DNA from 4 places in the Salmonella sp. GDC200615 genome. Region 4 is predicted to be linked to each of the others. Evidence: predicted binding sites of a transcription regulator. Region 4 holds the regulator's gene; each other region holds the start of a gene.
The links. Region 4 encodes Fur, which represses iron uptake genes when iron is present. Its sites were predicted from a motif close to ATAATAATGAGAACNACTATCAA; they were not measured.

Region 1 (5,408 bases), 100 kb from region 4:
GGGTCGGCGAGCGGGTTGCGAGTAAGTGTTTGCATGAGCGCCCCGGCGAGGCCCAACGCGCCGCCTGCCAGTAATCCGGCCAGCGTACGCGGCAAACGCGCATCCAGGACGATGGTGCAATCGGCGCTTTGGCACACGCCGGTGAACGCCTCCAGCACGACGGCGGCGGGCAGCGGTTTCGCGCCAATGACCAGGCTTAAAACCGCGGCGAGACTCAGTAATAACAACAATCCGGGCACGGCAAACGCGCGCGTCACGGAAAACGAGCATGACATAGTAACTTCCCTGATAATGATAGTAATTATCGTTATCTATCTTATTTGGTTATGTTAGCATGTGCAGCCATTGAATGGATATTTAAAAAAACTCGCATTAAGGCGTTGTAATGAATCGACAATCCTGGCTGCTCAATCTCAGCCTGTTGAAGACGCACCCTGAATTTCGCGCAGTATTTCTGGCCCGTTTTATCTCTATTGTCTCGCTGGGGCTGCTTGGCGTGGCGGTTCCGGTACAGATCCAAATGATGACGCACTCCACCTGGCAGGTAGGGCTGTCGGTAACGTTAACCGGCGGCGCCATGTTTATTGGCTTAATGGTGGGCGGTGTGCTGGCCGATCGCTACGAACGCAAAAAGGTGACTCTGCTGGCGCGCGGTACTTGCGGTATTGGCTTTATTGGCCTGTGCGTGAACGCGCTGTTGCCGGAACCGTCATTGCTGGCGATATATCTCCTTGGCCTGTGGGACGGCTTTTTCGCGTCTCTGGGCATGACCGCGTTACTGGCGGCGACGCCAGCGCTGGTCGGAAGAGAAAATCTGATGCAGGCCGGCGCGATTACCATGCTGACGGTACGTCTGGGATCGGTTATTTCCCCGATGTTGGGGGGCATATTGCTTGCCAGCGGCGGCGTAGCCTGGAACTATGGGCTGGCGGCCGCCGGGACGTTTATTACGCTATTGCCGTTACTGACGCTGCCGCGACTGCCTGTTCCTCCGCAGCCGCGGGAAAATCCTTTTATCGCGTTACTGGCGGCATTTCGTTTTTTGCTCGCCAGTCCGCTTATCGGCGGTATTGCGCTGCTTGGCGGTCTGGTGACGATGGCAAGCGCGGTACGCGTCCTCTATCCGGCGCTGGCGATGAGCTGGCAGATGTCGGCGGCGCAAATCGGTTTGCTGTATGCGGCAATTCCGCTGGGGGCGGCCATTGGCGCGCTGACCAGCGGACAACTGGCGCATAGCGTTCGTCCGGGGCTCATTATGCTGGTTTCGACAGTCGGTTCTTTTCTGGCGGTGGGGCTGTTCGCCATCATGCCGGTCTGGATCGCAGGTGTTATCTGTCTGGCGCTGTTTGGCTGGCTTAGCGCCATCAGTTCGTTATTACAATACACCCTGCTGCAAACCCAGACGCCGGAAAATATGCTGGGGCGAATGAATGGCCTGTGGACCGCGCAAAACGTCACGGGAGACGCTATCGGCGCGGCGCTGTTAGGCGGTCTTGGCGCAATGATGACGCCGGTCGCTTCCGCGAGCGTGAGTGGATTCGGGCTGGTGATTATCGGTTTGCTGCTGCTGTTAGTGCTGGGCGAGCTACGCCGTTTTCGCCAGACGCCGCCGGTTAGCGATGCTGGCTGATGAAGGGGCGTTTATCCGACTGACAAAATCGGTCTGGTCAGTCGGATAAGACTCCGATAAGGCTAAAACAGGGCGGCAAGCCGGTTAAGCAACAATGTTGCGCTGTAATAATCCAGACGGAACGTCTCCGTACCCAGGGCATAGACGCGCTTATTTTGCACCGCTGGCAGGTGCGCCAGCAGCGGATTGGCGTAAAGGGCCGCAACATCGTTGTTGTCGCCGGCAAACAGGAAAAGAGATTCACCGTTTAACCCGGCGGCCAGATTTTCACCGCCAAGCTGAATGATATCGTGGCGCTTACCCTGGCTTTTGCTGGTTTGCAGCCCTCGGGGCAATGTCGCCAGCGTAAAGCCTAACTGTGTCAATAGCTTGCCTTGTGCTGATTCTGGCGTCCACAGATTGGCGCTATGCGCGGCAGGGGTATACACCAGCGCGCTAACCGGCTGCGGCGGCAGGGCGATTCGCTGTTTAACCGTCGTCAGTTGCGCCTCAAATTCCGCTATTCGCGCGGCGGCCTGTTTCTCCTGACCGGTGATCTCGCCAAGTTGCGTGAGCAAACTCTGCCAGCTTTTATCGTCATAATTGATGACGAGTGTCGGCGCGATAGCGGAGAGCTGATCGTAAAGCGCCAGCGCGGAGTCGCCGCCGGTGGCGCTAATCAAAATGAGATCCGGCATTTGCGCGGCGACCGTTTCGGCATTCGGTTCGCCGATGTACAGCCGGGCGACATGGCGAGCCTTTGCTACGTCGCTCCACTGGCGCATAAACCCTTGATCGTCGGCAAAGCGGTTATTCGGCGTAGTGGCTCCGCTGGCGACGACGGGCGCATCAATCGCCAGCAGCGAGCCTGTCAACGTCACGCTGGTAGAGACGATACGCGCGGGTTTGTGGTCCAGAGTATGAACGCCGCGGCTGTCCTGGATTTGCCGGGGCCAACCGGCGTCCTGGGCTAAGGATATTCCTGAAATTGATATACCAACCACTAAAAGCAGCCAACGATAAAAGGCGGGGAGTCTCACAATAGCGTCCTGTTATTAATAAAGTTAATGCTTCTCATTTTCATGTCAGCGGCAGCGAGATGCAAGCCTTAGTGCCATTTAACTCATGACCAGAGTTGACAGAGCGACGTTTTACTCTTAGGTTAGCGCACTAAAAATAGAAATAATAATCATTATTATACACAAAATCATTCAAGAAGCATCGCAACGGCAAGGGAAGAAATCCCAGCGGGCATAGATAACTGTGTGACCGGGGTTTCTGAGCGCAGCCAACAAAGAGGCAGCTTGAAAGATGAAGTGTATATAAGCCTTTATCATTGGAGGATGATATGGATATGTCACTGGCCGAGGACGCTCAGGAGACAATGGCAACGCTTGCTCCCGATCGCTTTTTCTTCATGTCGCCGTATCGCAGTTTTACCACTTCCGGGTGCTTCGCCCGTTATACCGAGCCTGCGGTTGCCGGAGATTCGCCGGATAGCCCTTTCCAGCAGAAATTGCGCCAGCAGTTTGCCGAGGCCAAATCGCAGGGCATCGCCAACCCTATCCTGGTGGGGGCGATTCCCTTTGATACCCGCCAGCCGTCGTCGCTATTTATCCCGATGGCGTGGCAGTCCTTTTCCCGCCAGCAAAAGCAGCGCACGGCGCGTTATTTTACTGACCATCAGTCGCTGACGGTGACGGCGCGAAAGGCGATTCCGGAGCAGGATGCTTTTGAAGCGATGGTCGCACGCGCGGCTATGCTGACCGCCACGCCAGACGTCGATAAAGTGGTGCTTTCCCGGCTGGTAGATATCACCACTGATGTAGCGGTGGATAGCGGAGCATTGCTGGAGCGGCTGGTTGCGCAGAATCCAGTTAGTTACAACTTCCATGTGCCACTGGCGGATGGCGGCGTTCTGCTGGGCGCCAGCCCCGAATTGCTGATACGCAAAGAGGGCGAGCGGTTTAGTTCGCTGCCGTTAGCAGGCTCGGCACGCCGACAGCCCGATGACGTTCTGGATCGCGAGGCGGGAAACCGACTGCTGGCTTCACAAAAAGATCGCCATGAACATGAGCTGGTGACGCAGGCGATGAAGCAGATCCTGCGCGATCGCAGCACGGAACTGCAATTACCTTCCTCTCCGCAGTTGATCACCACGCCGACGCTATGGCATCTCGGTACGCCGTTTGAGGGCAAGGCCAACGCCGGAGAAAACGCGCTGACGCTGGCCTGTCTGCTGCATCCAACGCCTGCGTTAAGCGGTTTCCCTCATCAGGTCGCGAAAAAGCTGATTGCTGAACTGGAACCGTTCGATCGTGAACTGTTTGGCGGCATTGTCGGCTGGTGCGATGCCGAAGGAAACGGCGAGTGGGTAGTGACGATTCGTTGTGCGAAATTGCACGGTAATCAGGTGCGCCTGTTCGCCGGCGCCGGGATTGTCCCTGCCTCTTCGCCAGTCGGCGAGTGGCGGGAAACCGGCGTCAAGCTCTCTACGATGTTGAACGTTTTTGGACTGCATTAAGGAACGATGATGCGTATACCTTTCACCCGTTGGCCGGATGAATTTGCCCGCCGTTATCGTGAAAAAGGCTACTGGCAAGACGTGCCGTTGACCGATATTCTGACCCGCCACGCTGGCAGCGACAAGACGGCGGTCATTGAAGGCGAGCGCGCATTCAGCTATCGCCAGCTCAACCAGGCCGCAGATAATCTGGCCTGCAGTTTACGCCGTCAGGGCATCAAACCTGGCGAAACCGCTCTGGTACAACTGGGGAATGTACCGGAACTGTATATCACCTTTTTCGCCCTGTTGAAGCTTGGCGTAGCGCCCGTTCTGGCGCTGTTTAGCCATCAACGTACCGAACTTAACGCCTATGCGATGCAGATCGCGCCGACGCTGGTGATTGCCGATCGCCAACATACGCTGTTCGCCGGGGAGGACTTTCTCAACACGTTTGTGGCTGAACACCGCTCTGTGCGGGTGGTGTTATTGCGCAACGACGACGGCGATCACAGCCTGGACGCGGCGATGCGGCAGGCGGCGGAAGATTTCACCGCCACGCCATCACCTGCTGACGAAGTGGCCTACTTTCAGCTTTCCGGCGGTACTACCGGCACGCCAAAGCTTATTCCCCGTACCCATAACGACTATTACTACAGCGTGCGCCGTAGCAATGAGATTTGCGGTTTTAACGAGGAGACGCGTTTTCTGTGCGCGATTCCCGCCGCGCATAACTACGCCATGAGTTCGCCGGGCGCGCTGGGCGTCTTTCTTGCCAAAGGAACGGTAGTGCTGGCGACCGATCCCAGCGCCACGCTCTGTTTCCCGCTGATCGAAAAACACCAGATTAATGCCACGGCGCTGGTGCCTCCCGCGGTCAGTCTATGGCTACAGGCTATCCAGGAGTGGGGCGGTAATGCGCCGCTGGCGTCATTAAGGTTATTGCAGGTTGGCGGCGCGCGGCTTTCTGCGACGCTGGCCGCCCGTATTCCGGCTGAAATTGGCTGTCAGTTGCAGCAGGTCTTCGGCATGGCGGAAGGGTTAGTGAACTATACCCGGCTGGACGATAGTCCGGAACGGATTATCAATACTCAGGGAAGACCCATGTGTCCGGACGACGAAGTGTGGGTGGCGGATGCCGACGGGAATCCACTGCCGCCGGGCGAGATTGGTCGTCTGATGACGCGCGGCCCCTATACTTTTCGCGGCTATTTCAACAGTCCGCTACACAATGCCAGCGCCTTTGACGCCAACGGTTTTTACTGTTCCGGCGATCTGATCTCCATTGATCAAGAC
Region 2 (5,408 bases), 110 kb from region 4:
GCCGCAAGACGCTTCGCCAGCGTTGGCAGATCTTCCGTCGCATGAAGGTTAATCGCCAGCGGCAACACGTTAAGGACAGGCCCGGTCGCCGTTAACGCCGCCGAACCCATCCGCCGCATAAAGATAAATCCGGCGGCATAATCCATACGCCCGCATAATCGTCCCAGCCACAACGTCACCAGCGCCAGGGCAAGATCCGCTCGCGGTATCTCAGGCATGTGCGCCGCCAGTTGGCGAAACGCCCCCGCCGGCGCGTTCAATTTCATACGTAGAATATCCGCGCTCGCCGACCGCCCCGGCAACGGCGCGGCAGACATTGACGCCGGCGGCGGCAGCTCGCGGCGCTGCTGCGCCCAGAAGGCGCCGTCACGCTGCCAGGCCTCGCTCTGGCGATAGCGCTGATATTCCTCGACCACATCCGCAAAGGGGGTAAAAGGCGACTCCGGCGTAGGAGCGTCGCTCTGCCAGGCGCGATAAATCGCCGCAATCTGGCGAGTTATCGCCAGGAAGCTAAAGCCATCCACCAGCAAATGGTGATAGCGCTGATACCAATACCAGCGGGTATCATCAATGCGGATTAACTGGTGAAACGCCAGCGGCTTACCGCTATCTGCGCGCAGGTTTTGCCGTAAATCCGCCTGCATTAACGCCAGCGCCGCGTGATGCGGATCGGGATGGTCGCGTAAATCGGCAATCGGGGGCTCGCCGAAGGTGTGCTCAGGATCTATCCATTGCCAGACCTCGCCGTTCTCTTCGGTAAAACGCATCCGTAGCGTATCCGCCTGTTGCATCCCTACCGCTACCGCTTTTGCCAGCAAGGCGGCATCCAGCTCGCCATTCAGTTCCACATAGTGCGCCACGCTCCAGGCGGAGGGTAAATCAGAGAGTTTTTCCGCCATCCAGATCCCCGGCTGAGCGGCGACTAACGGTAAACGCTGCGTCATTTCGCCTCCTGCTTATCGGCATAATGCGCCGGATTCAGTGTTGTCCAGCGCGTATTAAGCCACTGCTGGCACGCGTCCTGCGATTGCGGTTCGCATACCACGTCCCAGCCTGCGGGAAGCGTGCACGCCGCTGGCCAAAGGCTGAATTGACGCTGCGCATTTTGCAGGATGTAAAACTGTCCCTGCGGATTATCGAAGGGATTACTGAATTCCATACTCAACTCCTGTCATGGACATGTGCCCGGTTAAAGCGTGTCGATAAGCGTCTGCCAAAGCAGCATCAGCCCTTGCGTTAGCCCGCCGCGCCAGCAAAGCGCATCGTGTCCGCCGTCAACCTGACGCCAGAAAATGGACTGCTGCGAAGTATTCAGTTGGGCATAAAGCGCCTGATTCGCCTGAAACACGATCTGCTCACGCACGCCGGCTTCCAGTACGATACGCAGTCCGCGCGCACATAATGCGCCGGTTTTCAGCCGGGTAATGACTTCCCCCTCCGGCGGGGTGATGCGATGAGGCCACCAGAACGATCCTGACTGGCTTAGTACACAGCCAAAACGCGTCGGCCAGTTCAGGCCGGCATACAGCGCCGACAGGCCGCCAAAGCTCTGTCCGGCGACCACCGTTCGCCCGGCATCATCGCTAAAAGGCGTCACGGCTCTGACTTGCGGCAACAGTTCCTGCTGCACTGCCAGCCAGAAGTCGGCATTGCAGGTCAACTCCTGGCTGCGGTGGTGAGTATCAATCGCGTCAATCAGCAGATAGACGGCACCGGGAAGCAGGCGTTGATGAGTCAGCGAGGCAAGCGCGGGCCAGACGGGCATATTTTCCGCCCAGAATTGACCGTCCAGCAGAATAGCCAACGGTCTTTCCTCCGGCGCCTCGTCTCCGGTCGTCAATATCCATACGCGGCGGGAGTTACCCAGACGTGCGCTATGCCACTGCATCATCAAAGGCGGCGAGTACGGCGTTTCAGGACGATCCCATCCCGGCTGAAGGGGCGCATCCGGCATTTCCAGCGCTGAAACCGCATGACCACGTCCTCCCCGCCAGCTTTGCGAATTAAGCGGGTCGGCAATCGCCTGCGGTAATAGCTGTCGCCAGCCTTCACGCAGTGCGTTCCGATCGGGCGTTTCGCCCGGCGCAAAAGCGGCAAAAACGTCATCGCGTTCGGTAGGAATAAAACAGTAGCTGCCGCGCCAGTTAGCGCTAAGCGCCGTACTCCAGCGCCAGACATCCGTTCCGGCAATACGCGCCATCGTCTGAGGCTGCGCGTTTTGATGATGATCGGTTACGCCAGTGATGTAGACCCAGACACGCCGTATCGGGGAGTGTGTTTCGTTTCCCTGCGGGTCGCGCCACCAAAAAGTGACCCGATAATTTCCGTCTTTTTCCCGTATCCATTCCGGCCCGGTTTTCGTCCTCCACCAGGCCTTACTTCCCGTTGCCAGCGCCTCTTTCATTATAACTCTGTGTTTATTATGAATTTTGTATATAAAAGGTGAAATATATTGATAATATTATTGATAACTATTTGCATTTGCAATAGCGTATTGTCGCGCTATGGGACGCGCGAACACAATTTCACCACCCGGCCAATGCCTTTGACGGGCGCTTTGGCTTATGTGGCTAAAGAAAAGCAGGATATACAATGAACAAGAAGATTCATTCCCTGACCTTACTGGTCAATTTAGGGATTTACGGGGCCGCTCTGCCCGTGATGGCGGAAGACAAAACCGATAGCGCTGCGCTCACCAATGAAGACACCATCGTGGTGACCGCTGCCCAGCAAAACCTACAGGCGCCAGGCGTATCCACCATCACCGCCGATGAGATCCGCAAAAATCCGCCCGCGCGCGACGTGTCAGAAATCATCCGCACCATGCCGGGCGTGAACCTGACCGGCAACTCCACCAGCGGTCAGCGCGGGAATAACCGCCAAATCGATATTCGCGGCATGGGGCCGGAAAACACCCTTATCCTGATGGACGGTAAACCCGTCACCAGCCGTAACTCGGTGCGCCTGGGCTGGCGCGGCGAACGCGATACCCGTGGCGATACCGCGTGGGTGCCGCCGGAGATGATCGAACGCATTGAAGTGCTGCGTGGCCCTGCCGCTGCACGCTACGGTAACGGCGCGGCGGGTGGCGTGGTCAATATCATTACCAAAAAAGGCGGTAGCGAGTGGCACGGCTCCTGGAATACCTATTTCAACGCGCCGGAACATAAAGACGAAGGCGCGACCAAACGCACTAACTTTAGCCTGAACGGCCCGCTGGGCGGGGATTTCAGCTTCCGTCTGTATGGCAACCTCGACAAAACGCAGGCGGATGCGCGTAATATTAACCAGGGGAATCAGTCTGAACGTACCGGGAGTTACGCCGACACGTTACCAGCCGGACGCGAGGGGGTCATTAACAAAGATATCAACGGCGTGGTTCGTTGGGATTTTGCTCCGCTTCAGTCTCTGGAGCTGGAGGCCGGTTACAGTCGCCAGGGCAACCTCTATGCCGGCGATACTCAGAACACCAATACGAACCAACTGGTGAAAGATAATTACGGAAAAGAGACAAACCGCCTCTATCGGCAGAACTACTCTCTGACCTGGAACGGCGGCTGGAATAATGGCGTAACCACCAGTAACTGGGTGCAATACGAACATACCCGTAACTCCCGGATGCCGGAAGGCCTGGCAGGCGGCACCGAAGGAATTTTCGATCCCAAAGCATCGCAAAAATATGCCGATGCCGATTTGAATGACGTCACCCTACACAGCGAAGTGAGCCTTCCTTTCGATCTGCTGGTAAATCAAAACCTGACGCTGGGTACCGAATGGGCCCAACAGCGTATGAAAGACGAGCTCTCCAACTCGCAAACCTTTATGGGGGGAAATATCCCGGGTTACAGCAGTACCAATCGTAGCCCCTATTCAAAAGCGGAAATTTTCTCTCTGTTTGCTGAAAACAACATGGAACTGACCGACAGCACTATGCTGACGCCGGGGCTACGTTTCGATCATCACAGTATTGTGGGGGATAACTGGAGCCCGTCGCTGAACCTGTCGCAAGGTCTGGGGGATGACTTTACTCTGAAAATGGGGATCGCCCGCGCTTATAAAGCCCCGAGTCTGTACCAGACTAACCCAAACTATATTTTGTACAGTAAAGGTCAGGGTTGCTACGCGACTGGCGCGGGTACCGGCATCGGCTGCTATATGATGGGTAACGATGATCTGAAAGCCGAAACCAGCATCAATAAAGAGATCGGTCTGGAATTTAAACGCGATGGCTGGCTGGCCGGCATCACCTGGTTCCGCAATGATTACCGCAATAAGATTGAAGCGGGTACGGTGCCGTTGCAGCGTATCAACAACGGCAAAACGGATGTTTATCAGTGGGAGAACGTGCCGAAAGCGGTCGTTGAAGGTCTGGAAGGCACGTTAAACGTACCGGTTAGCGACACCGTCAACTGGACGAATAACGTTACGTATATGCTGCAGAGTAAAAACAAAGAGACCGGCGAACGCCTGTCGATTATTCCACAGTACACGCTTAACTCAACCCTGAGCTGGCAGGTACGTCAGGACGTTTCTCTGCAATCAACCTTCACCTGGTACGGCAAACAAGAGCCGAAGAAATATGATTATCAGGGTAACCCCGTTACCGGAACAGATAAGCAAGCGGTCAGCCCATACAGTATTGTTGGCCTGAGCGCGACCTGGGACGTGACCAAAAATGTCAGCCTGACCGGTGGCGTGGATAGCCTCTTTGACAAACGTCTGTGGCGTGAAGGTAACGCGCAAACCGTCAGGGATACTCAAACTGGCGCTTATATGGCGGGCGCTGGCGCGTACACCTATAACGAACCAGGACGTACGTGGTATATGAGCATTAATACCCATTTCTGATGGCAACCTTCCCTCCCTCATTCGGGGAGGGAATTGGCAAAAACGATGCTGACATCTCATTTTCCCCTTCCCTTTGCCGGACACAGGCTGCATATCGTCGACTTTGATGCGAGCAGCTTTCGCGAACACGACCTGCTATGGCTACCTCATCACGATCGGCTCCGGTCTGCCGGACGCAAGCGTAAAGCTGAACATCTGGCAGGCCGCATTGCCGCCGTTCATGCGCTACGCGAGGTGGGCGTCAGGACAGTGCCCGGTATGGGCGACAAGCGACAGCCGCTATGGCCGGACGGCCTATTTGGCAGCATCAGCCACTGTGCGACAACGGCGCTGGCCGTCATATCCCAACAGCGTATCGGCATTGATATAGAAAAAATCATGAGTCAACACACGGCGACAGAGCTGGCGCCGTCCATTATTGATAGCGATGAGCGCCAAATTCTCCAGGCGAGCTCGCTCCCTTTTCCGCTTGCCCTGACGCTGGCTTTCTCCGCCAAAGAGAGCGTTTATAAAGCCTTTTCAGACCGCGTCACGCTCCCGGGATTCGATAGCGCAAAAGT
Region 3 (5,408 bases), 910 kb from region 4:
AAAAGAGGGCAGGCGGCTGTCTGCCTGATGGTCATCATTGTGGTCTTGTGAGGGATGTCTCTCAATGCACATTTCTGCCAATGTTTTGCCTATTTCTCCAGAATGCTGGAGAAAATCGCTAAAAATGCGCACAATCCAGCGGAGTGGATTTGATGAAAAAATGGCGCGTTATGAATCGTGAAGCAATTTGCTTACAGTTGGCGGATAAAATTAATCATTTAAAAAATAATGATAAAATAATCAGCGAGCGGCTGGCGGGCATTCGTCTGTTGTATGGTGTTGAACCGGGGCCGCGCACGCCGGTCATGTATCAGCCTGGCATCATATTTCTCTTTTCCGGCCATAAAATTGGCTATATTAACAAGCGCAAGTTTCGTTATGACGCTAATGAATATCTCTTACTGACCGTGCCGCTCCCTTTTGAATGCGAGACCTGGGCAACGCCGGAGGTACCACTGGCCGGTATTCGGCTCGACATTGATGTGCTGCAACTGCAAGAGTTGCTCATGGACATTGGCGAAGATGAACGTTTCCAGTTGCCGATGGCGGCCAGTGGGATTAACTCCGCCACGCTGTCGGACGAGATTTTATGCGCGGTGGAAAGATTGCTGGATGTGATGGAGCGCCCGCTGGATGCGCGGATTCTGGGAAAACAAATTATTCGCGAAATTCTTTATCATGTGCTGATGGGACCGCGCGGCGGGGCGCTGCTTGCACTGGTTAGTCGCCAGACGCACTTTAGCCTGATCAGTCGCGTACTTAAACAGATCGAAATGAAATACACCGAGAACCTGAATGTTGAGCAACTGGCGGCAGAAGCGAACATGAGCGTGTCGGCGTTTCACCATAATTTTAAGGCGGTCACCAGCACCTCGCCGTTGCAGTATTTAAAAAGCTACCGACTGCATAAAGCGCGGATGATGATTTACGACGGTATGAAGGCCAGCGCCGCGGCGATGCGGGTCGGCTATGAGAGCGCATCGCAGTTTAGCCGGGAGTTTAAACGTTATTTTGGCGTTACGCCGGGCGAAGATGCGGCAAGAATGCGGACAATGCAAGGGAGCTAAGTGGGGCATCCCGCCACGGGTCAACGAAGCGTAATCGGGCCATCCTGGCCGATTATGGATACGTCAGGCGTTACAGTATTTCTTTTTAATCACCACGACCAGCGTACCTAACAGTCCGGCGACCAGTAGCGCGACGGGAAGGATCATTAAAAATGTCATTACCTGGTCTTCATGGCGCTTAACAAACGGGATCATACTGAGCGCGTAGCCGAAGCTGGTCACGACAGTCACCCACAGCAGGCCGCTTAACCAGTTAAAAAACTGAAACCGGCGGTTGGACAGGCCGGAAATACCCGCCATTGTTGGCAGCAGAGTGCGGACAAACGCCAGAAAGCGCCCGGCAAGCAACGCTAACAAACCGTGGCGGTCAAACATGCAGGTGGCGCGCTGATGATATTTTGCCGGAAGCTGCGCCAGCCAGCCTTTGACGGTACGCGTATTACCGAGCCAGCGTCCCTGGATATAACTTAGCCAGCAGCCGAGACTGGCCGCGGTGGTGAGAATGCCAATCGTCGGCAAAAAATGCATCACATCCTGGGCGATCAACGCGCCTGCCAGTAGCAGCAGACTATCGCCAGGTAAGAATGATGCTGGCAGCAGACCGTTTTCTAAAAATAGCGTGGCGAACATGACAAAGTAGACGACGCTAACAACGTGTGGATTCGCCAGCGCGGCAAAATCATGTTGCCAGAGCGCAGCGATAATATCTTGAATGACAGCCATGAACTTTCCTGTGGAACAGCATTTATGCTTTTATTCGCCTATTGTACTCCTGAATCGTCCGGGATGCCTTGATCCCGGACGCAACAAACGCAGACTTTTCCACGGAAATTGTCTGCATATATGTCCATCCCCGGCAACTTTACACAATTCTGGCGAAGCCGGCGGCTAAATCAGCGATCAAATCATCAACACTCTCTAAACCAATATGCACCCGGACCAGCGTACCGGTAAAATCTACGCCGCCTGCGGGACGAATCGCGGCGATCTGTTCCGGCTGATTAGCAATAATCAGCGATTCGTAGCCTCCCCAGGAGTAGGCCATACTGAACAGCGAAAAGTTATCCAGATAGGCTGATAATTCTGCCTCGGTCAGCTTTTTATTGAGCACAAAGGAGAACAGGCCGCTGCTGCCTGTAAAGTCTCGTTTCCAGAACGCATGACCTTTGCTACCCGGCAGGGCCGGATGATTAACGCGCGCGACCTGAGGATGGTTCGCCAGCCATGCGGCGATTTTGAGGCTGCTTTCTTGATGCTGGCGCAGTCGCACGCCGAGTGTGCGCAGACCGCGGCTGGTCATATAAGCCGTGTCGGCGTCGAGCATTTGCCCCATCAGATAGGCGTTTTCCCGCAATTGTTCCCAGCAGCGCGCATTTGCAACGGCAGTACCGACCATCGCATCAGAATGACCAATCAGATACTTAGTGCCCGCCTGGATAGAGATATCAATATCGAATTCCAGAGCTTTGAACAGAACGCCAGCCGCCCAGGTATTATCAATCATGATGACGGCTTCTGGCGCGACGCGTCTGACCGCACTAACAATGCTCGGAATATCATGTACTTCCATGGTAATAGAACCGGGGGATTCCAGAAATACGACTTTCGTGTTCGGTTGAATATGTTGCGTGATATCAGCGCCGATGAGCGGGTCGAACCAGCTTGTCGTCACGCCCAGTTTGCCGAGAATTTTGCTGCAGAAATCCTGGCTGGGTTCATAGGCTGTGTTGGTCATCAGGATGTGGTCGCCCTGCTCAACGAATGCCAGAATGGTGTTGGCGACCGCCGCCGCGCCGCACGGGAAGAGCGCGCATCCGGCGCCGCCTTCCAGTTCACACATGGCTTCCTGGAGCGAAAAGTGGGTCAGCGTTCCCCGGCGTCCGTAAAATAATTCGCCGTTGGCGCGATTGCGGGTAGCGTGTTTTTTGGCCTCGACGGTGTCAAACACCAGTGAAGAAGCGCGTTGAATCACACTATTCACTGAGCCAAGCGTGTATTTTTTGCTGCGTCCTGCGTTTACCAGTTTGGTATCCAACTGTTTATCCGTCATGTTGCGTTTCCTGATTTTAACCGTCTGGATGTCTAAACTAGCATGAATATAACCATCTGCACCCTGGCGACGTGTGATACAGATGAAAATTTTGCCAAAATAAAAACAGGTGGCTTTTTTAATGCGTAAGCGCAAAGAAAAAGCAGTAAAGGTGCGGCAGTATGTAAATAGTAATGAGAACGACTATCAATTCGACGTTGTTTTGATATTATTATGCTCAGATTTTGTGATTTGCGTCCTGGAGATACAGAGTGGGTAATAATTTGATGCAGACGGATCTTTCCGTCTGGGGCATGTATCAGCACGCCGATATTGTCGTGAAGTGCGTGATGATTGGTTTGATTCTGGCGTCAGTCGTCACCTGGGCTATCTTCTTCAGTAAAAGCGTTGAATTTTTCACGCAAAAGCGCCGCTTAAAGCGCGAACAACTGCAATTAGCCGATGCGCGCTCTTTAGATCAGGCTTCCGACATTGCGGCAGGTTTCAGCGCAAAAAGCCTCAGCGCACAGCTCATCAATGAAGCGCAGAATGAACTGGAACTCTCTCAGGGCAGCGAAGATAACGAAGGGATTAAAGAACGTACCGGCCTCCGTCTGGAACGTCGCGTCGCAGCGGTTGGCCGCTACATGGGACGAGGCAACGGTTATCTGGCGACGATCGGCGCCATTTCCCCCTTCGTCGGGTTGTTTGGCACCGTATGGGGCATTATGAATAGCTTCATCGGTATTGCGCAAACGCAGACCACCAACCTGGCGGTGGTCGCTCCTGGTATTGCGGAAGCGCTGCTGGCGACGGCGATTGGGCTGGTAGCCGCGATCCCGGCGGTCGTCATTTACAACATCTTCGCACGTCAGATAGGCAGTTACAAAGCGACGCTGGGTGACGTGGCGGCGCAGGTATTGCTGCTGCAAAGCCGCGATCTTGATCTGAATGCGAGCGCCAGTGCGCAGCCGGTACGCGCCGCGCAGAAATTACGGGTAGGGTAATGCGTCATGGCAATGCGTCTTAACGAGAACCTGGATGACAACGGCGAAATGCATGAAATCAACGTGACGCCGTTTATCGATGTCATGTTGGTTCTGCTGATTATCTTTATGGTGGCTGCGCCGCTGGCGACGGTGGACGTCAAGGTGAATCTGCCCGCTTCTACCAGTACGCCACAGCCGCGTCCGGAAAAACCGGTTTATCTGTCGGTGAAAACGGATAACACCATGTTTATCGGTAACGATCCGGTGACGGATGATACGATGATTGCCGAGCTAACGGCCCTGACGGAAGGGAAAAAGGATACTACGATTTTCTTCCGTGCGGATAAAACCGTAGAGTATGAAACCCTGATGAAAGTGATGGATATGCTGCATCAGGCGGGCTATCTCAAGATTGGTCTGGTCGGCGAAGAGACCGCGAAAGCGAAATAAGTATTCTGCTGACGCTGTAGGCCGGGTAAGGCGAAGTCGCCACCCGGCTTTTTTATTGCCTAAGATGGCGCCTTGCTTAACAGAATTGCGCCACCTTAATCGACTTCATGCGTTAGCCTAAATGCTCCCCGCCGCACACGCCGTGCACTTCTGCGGTAACGTAACTGGATTCCTGGCTTGCCAGATAGACATACACCGGCGCCAGCTCTGCCGGTTGGCCGGCCCGCTTCATTGGCGTCTGCTGACCAAACTGCGGAATTTTATCCTGGGTTTGACCGCCGGAAATTTGCAGCGCTGTCCAGATAGGGCCAGGCGCGACAATATTCACACGAATTCCTTTTTCCGCCACCTGTTTCGCCAGGCCACGGCTGTAATTGAGGATTGCCGCCTTGGTTGCCGCATAATCCAGCAGGTGCGGACTGGGCTGATACGCCTGGATAGACGACGTCGTGATAATACTGGCGCCTTTTGGCAGCAGCGGAATCGCTTCCTGGGTTATCCAGAACAGGGCAAAAACGTTAACGGCGAAGGTTTGCTGAAATTGCTCGCTGGTCAGATCTTTTATCTCCGGGATTGCCGTCTGTTTACCGGCTACCAGCGCCAGAATGTCCAGCCCGCCCAGCGCTTCACGCGCCTTATGGACCAGCGAACGGGCGAAGGATTCGTCGCTAAGATCGCCTGGCAATAACACCGCTTTACGACCGCACTCCTCAATCAGCTCTTTAACCTGCTGGGCGTCCTCTTCTTCCGCTGGCAGATAGTTGATCGCGACATCTGCGCCTTCACGCGCGTAAGCGATAGCGGCAGCGCGCCCAATCCCGGAGTCGCCCCCTGTCACCAGCGCCTTACGATCTTTAAGGCGACCACTGCCGA
Region 4 (5,408 bases):
CCCAGTACGGCGTGCCGGGAACGTGCTTAGGTTTAGTTTGATTCCCATTTTTCAGCAGCGTTTGTTCATCCGCCGCAAAATAGACGCGCGTGCGGCCATGCAACGACTCCGTCGCCTCCGCAAACGCGTGGTGATCCAGTGAATAGAGTGTAGTCAGAATCAGCATAAAGCGGTTGACCGCTTTTTTCTGCTCGGCATATTCGTCAGACAACAACAGCTCACGCATCGCGCGAACTTTGTCTTTTACCGGGTTAACCGGTTTCGCTTCGGCAACGGGTTGCGCCGCAGGCGTCCCCTTCACCGCTGAAGCCGTTGGCTGTGTCGTGGCGGAAAACTTCAACATACGCCGTAAAATGTCGGATGCGCTCTCGCCGATATGCTTGGTGTGGCTGGCAATATAGCTATAGAGTTCATCATCAACTTCAATCGTTTTCATCTTAATCCAGTGCGATGTCTTTGCTGAATACAAGTCATTGGGATTATAGGAACAAATCCCAACAGCGGATAGCGTTAAGCCCGGCTGACAAAAAAACTCGGAGTAAACCTTAGAGGTTGCAGCCCAGTGGCAGAATGGTCAACATAATACCCTAACCCGACAGAGCGAAAAAAAGAACTTTGCCATGAAATTAAACATCCGAGCGCAATCTGCACAAAACCTGCACAATAATTCCCCCATCGTTCTCGTTCATGGTCTGTTTGGCAGCCTGGACAACCTCGGCGTACTGGCGCGCGATCTGGTGACCGATCACGACATTATTCAGGTCGATATGCGCAATCATGGTTTATCGCCGCGCGATCCGGTCATGGATTATCCGGCAATGGCCCAGGATCTTCTGGATACGCTTGACGCGCAGCAGATTGAAAAAGCGACGTTTATTGGTCATTCCATGGGCGGAAAAGCGGTAATGGCGCTGACGGCGCTGGCGCCCGATCGCATCGATCGTCTGGTCGCGATTGATATCGCCCCCGTGGATTATCACGTTCGCCGCCACGATCGCATTTTCGCGGCCATTAATGCCGTCAGCGAATCCGACGCGACATCCCGCCAACAGGCGGCAGGGATTATGCGCCAACACCTCAACGAAGAAGGCGTGATCCAGTTTCTGTTAAAATCCTGGGCTGAAGGCGAATGGCGTTTTAATGTTCCGGTATTATGGGAGCAGTATCCGCATATCGTCGGCTGGGAAACCATTCCGCCCTGGGAACATCCGGCGCTGTTTATTCCAGGCGGTAACTCGCCGTACGTGACCGAAGCGTACCGCGACGCGCTGCTGGCGCAATTCCCTTTGGCGCGCGCGCATGTGATCGCCGGCGCGGGCCACTGGGTACATGCCGAAAAACCAGAGGCGGTTCTGCGCGCCATCCGCCGTTATCTGCACGATAAACGCTAACTGATTAAAAACTCATCGCCTGTGCGCGATTACGCGCGCGGGCGTTGGCGTCGCTTCCTCGCTGATGTATGATGGCGCGCTATCCATCCGGGCATAAGCCTGGCTGATTGTTTCCCCCGAAGTCACCAAAATCATGGCCAAAGAACAAACGGACCGTACGACATTAGATCTGTTCGCGCACGAGCGTCGCCCGGGACGACCTAAAACGAATCCGCTTTCGCGCGATGAACAGTTACGCATCAACAAGCGCAACCAGTTAAAACGCGACAAAGTTCGTGGCCTCAAGCGTGTCGAATTAAAACTCAACGCACAAGCGGTTGACGCGCTGAATGAGCTGGCCGAAGCGCGCAACATTAGCCGCAGCGAGCTCATTGAAGAAATATTAATGAAGCAGCTTATGGCGCTGCGCGGCCAGGGTTTAGTCTGAAAATAAGTTTTGTTTCATATTTCGTGTAGCAGAGCGTGCAGTCCCGCGTGATTGCTGTTTCCGCATATCTGCCTGTTCTGCTATGATTGCCCTTATCCGTGGGCAATTCGCCACCACCATTTCAATAAGTTTCAAGAGGTTATTTTACTCATGGCAATCACTGGCATCTTTTTCGGCAGCGACACCGGTAATACCGAAAATATCGCAAAAATGATTCAAAAACAGCTTGGTAAAGACGTTGCCGATGTGCATGACATTGCAAAAAGCAGTAAAGAAGACCTGGAAGGGTATGACATTCTGCTGCTGGGCATCCCAACCTGGTACTATGGCGAAGCGCAATGTGACTGGGATGACTTCTTCCCGACTCTCGAAGAGATTGACTTTAACGGTAAGCTGGTGGCGCTGTTTGGCTGTGGCGATCAGGAAGACTACGCGGAATACTTCTGTGATGCGCTGGGCACGATTCGCGACATTATTGAGCCGCGCGGCGCCACGATTGTGGGTCACTGGCCAACTGCAGGCTATCATTTTGAAGCCTCTAAAGGTCTGGCTGACGACGATCATTTTGTCGGTCTGGCGATTGACGAAGACCGTCAGCCTGAACTGACCGCCGAGCGTGTTGAAAAATGGGTTAAGCAAGTTTCGGCTGAATTGCACCTCGACGACATCCTCAACGCCTAATCTTATGCGGCGCAGCGTTATATCTGCGCCGCATCAATAGACAAGACCAATCAAAATAATTGCTACAAATTTGTAACTTTCGCACCCATCCCTGTACAATGTCCGGGTGTAATCAGGTGGCGCCAGAATTTGCAGGCAAAACCACAGTTTTATTAACATCTGCGAGAGACTTGCGGTTTTCATTTCGGCATGGCAGTCCTATAATGATACGCATTATCTTGAGTGCAATTTCTGTCACTTCTCTAATGAAGTGAATCGTTTAGCAACAGGACAGATTCCGTATGACTGACAACAATACCGCATTAAAGAAGGCTGGCCTGAAAGTAACGCTTCCTCGTTTAAAAATTCTGGAAGTTCTTCAGGAACCAGATAACCATCACGTCAGTGCGGAAGATTTATACAAACGCCTGATCGACATGGGTGAAGAAATCGGTCTGGCAACCGTATACCGTGTGCTGAACCAGTTTGACGATGCCGGTATCGTGACCCGCCATAATTTTGAAGGCGGTAAATCCGTTTTTGAACTGACGCAACAGCATCATCACGACCATCTTATCTGCCTTGACTGCGGAAAAGTGATTGAATTTAGTGATGACTCTATTGAAGCGCGCCAGCGTGAAATTGCGGCGAAACACGGTATTCGTTTAACTAATCACAGCCTCTATCTTTACGGCCACTGCGCTGAAGGCGACTGCCGCGAAGACGAGCACGCGCACGATGACGTGACTAAATAAGTGTAAATCTTTCGAAGAGCCAACCGCCCGGTTGGCTTTTTTATATCCTCCTCTTTCCTGCCGCTTGATGTTGATTTAATGTAAAAAACGCTATCGCATCTCAGGAGAGCAGGAATGGAGCTTCGCCAGTTACGCTATTTCGTGCGTATTATTGAAACCGGCAGTATGGGCAGCGCCGCACAGGATCTTGATATTGGCGTTTCAGCATTAAGTCAACAGATGTCCCGTCTGGAAAACGAGCTTGCCATCCGTCTGCTGCAGCGCACTTCGCGCGGCGTAACGCCAACCAACGCCGGGCTGGCCTTTTATTCGCAGGCGCAACTCGCCCTGCGTCATGCCGACGACGCAATTCTCGCCGCCAGAGAAGCGCGCCTTTCCGGTCATGTGAGCGTAGGAATGGCCCCCAGTACCGCCTCCATACTGGGTATACCGTTTATCCATGCCATGCAGGAAAACTATGCCGATGTTCGACTGCATGTGGTGGAAAGCTTGTCCGGTAATCTGGAAAGAATGATCAATACCCGCCAGATTGATTTAGCCGTTGTCTTTCAAAAAGATAAAATCCTGCGCTGGAGCGCCAGACCGATCCTTGAAGAACAGCTTTTTCTGATTGGCTCCCATGCCCTGCTGGCGGCGCTTCCTGATAACCCGATCACACCTGAACAACTGGCAGGCATTCCGCTCATTATGCCAAGCCAGAGACATGGGCTGCGCGGCAGGCTGGACGCTGTCTGCCAGGAACATGCGCTTAACGTTGAGATCGTCGCGGAAATTGACGGTCTGGCGTTGTTGATGCGCGCCGTGCGCGACGGTCTTGGCGCCACGTTGCAGCCCGGCGCGGCGATTTCTCATCTGGATAACGACGCGCTACGCGTGATCGGCGTCCATAATCCGGTACTCAGCCGCCCCAATTTTTTAGTCAGCCTGTCGGATGATGAACTGACGCCCGCCGGCCTTGCCGCCAGAGTAGTCCTTACCAAAGTTATGCGTCAGTTAGTCGACGCCGGTGAATGGCCAGGCGCAACCCTTTACGCTTACTAAACCCCTGTTTAGCGCTACCTGATAGCGCGCCGCTTATTTATCCGTATACATTTCAATTACAAATTTAACAAATAGTTAAATGGTACGGGAGTATAAGATGGTTGATGTACTGGTGATAGGCGGAGGCAATGCCGCATTATGCGCCGCCCTGACCGCACGGGAAGCGGGCGCATCGGTTCTGCTGCTTGAGGCTGCCCCGCGGGAATGGCGCGGCGGAAATTCTCAGCACACACGAAACCTGCGCTGTATGCATGATGCGCCGCAGGATGTGCTGGTAGAAAGCTATCCTGAAGAGGAATTCTGGCAGGATCTGTGGCGAGTCACCGACGGCAACACCAACGAGGCGCTGGCGCGGCTGGTCATTCGCACCTCTTCGCAATGCCGCGACTGGATGCGCAAACATGGCGTTAACTTTCAACCGCCGCTATCAGGTGCGCTCCACGTTGCGCGCACCAATGCGTTTTTTATGGGCGGCGGGAAAGCGCTCGTCAATGCCTATTACCGTAGCGCCGAACGGCTGGGCGTACAGGTTCGCTATAACACGCCGGTTCACGCGCTTGAACTTCATGACGGCGAATTCGTGGCGGCGCTGGCGGGTAGCGAACGGATTACCGCCAAAGCCTGCGTATTAGCGGCTGGCGGTTTCGAATCAAACCGTGAATGGCTGCGGGAGGCCTGGGGAGAAAACGCCCGCGGCGAATGGCCCGCGGATAATTTCCTGATTCGCGGCACGCGTTTTAACCAGGGCGTATTACTCAAATTTATGATGGATGCCGGCGCGGATATCATTGGCGATCCGTCCCAGTCGCACTGCGTAGCGATTGATGCCAGGGCGCCGCTGTACGACGGCGGTATTTGTACTCGCGTGGATTGCGTATCGCTGGGTATTGTCGTGAATCGCGACGCCGAACGTTTTTATGATGAAGGCGAAGATTTCTGGCCGAAGCGTTACGCCATTTGGGGGCGGCTGGTGGCTCAACAGCCAGGACAAATTGGCTATTCGATTATTGACAGCAAAGCCATCGGCCACTTTATGCCGCCGGTTTTTCCTGGCGCGCAGGCCAATACGCTGGCTGAGCTGGCCTGCCAGTTGGGGCTGGACGCGGAAAAATTTACCCATACCGTCACGCAGTA

Region 1: a site for Fur is predicted at 2,786-2,808, ahead of fepB (Fe2+-enterobactin ABC transporter substrate-binding protein). Genes of this name have one in related genera too.
Region 2: a site for Fur is predicted at 2,459-2,481, ahead of fes (enterochelin esterase). Genes of this name have one in related genera too.
Region 3: a site for Fur is predicted at 3,285-3,307, ahead of exbB (tol-pal system-associated acyl-CoA thioesterase). Genes of this name have one in related genera too.

What each region holds. Positions count from the first base shown of each region.
Region 1 is NZ_CP192247.1:3,257,439-3,262,846, reverse strand. It holds gene fepD (Fe(3+)-siderophore ABC transporter permease) at 1-275, opposite strand, end outside; gene entS (enterobactin transporter EntS) at 386-1,630, shown strand; gene fepB (Fe2+-enterobactin ABC transporter substrate-binding protein) at 1,693-2,649, opposite strand; gene entC (isochorismate synthase EntC) at 2,958-4,133, shown strand; gene entE ((2,3-dihydroxybenzoyl)adenylate synthase EntE) at 4,143-5,408, shown strand, end outside.
Region 2 is NZ_CP192247.1:3,269,739-3,275,146, forward strand. It holds gene entF (enterobactin non-ribosomal peptide synthetase EntF) at 1-944, opposite strand, end outside; gene ACQ29O_RS15800 (MbtH family protein) at 941-1,159, opposite strand; gene fes (enterochelin esterase) at 1,190-2,404, opposite strand; gene ACQ29O_RS15810 (TonB-dependent siderophore receptor) at 2,593-4,848, shown strand; gene entD (enterobactin synthase subunit EntD) at 4,894-5,408, shown strand, end outside.
Region 3 is NZ_CP192247.1:4,062,207-4,067,614, reverse strand. It holds gene ACQ29O_RS19705 (AraC family transcriptional regulator) at 171-1,067, shown strand; gene yghB (DedA family general envelope maintenance protein YghB) at 1,131-1,790, opposite strand; gene metC (cystathionine beta-lyase) at 1,930-3,117, opposite strand; gene exbB (tol-pal system-associated acyl-CoA thioesterase) at 3,369-4,103, shown strand; gene exbD (TonB system transport protein ExbD) at 4,110-4,535, shown strand; gene ACQ29O_RS19680 (SDR family oxidoreductase) at 4,648-5,408, opposite strand, start outside.
Region 4 is NZ_CP192247.1:3,156,429-3,161,836, forward strand. It holds gene seqA (replication initiation negative regulator SeqA) at 1-436, opposite strand, end outside; gene ybfF (esterase) at 621-1,391, shown strand; gene ybfE (LexA regulated protein) at 1,525-1,818, shown strand; gene fldA (flavodoxin FldA) at 1,969-2,499, shown strand; gene fur (ferric iron uptake transcriptional regulator) at 2,781-3,233, shown strand; gene tcuR (tricarballylate utilization LysR family transcriptional regulator TcuR) at 3,348-4,274, shown strand; gene tcuA (FAD-dependent tricarballylate dehydrogenase TcuA) at 4,372-5,408, shown strand, end outside.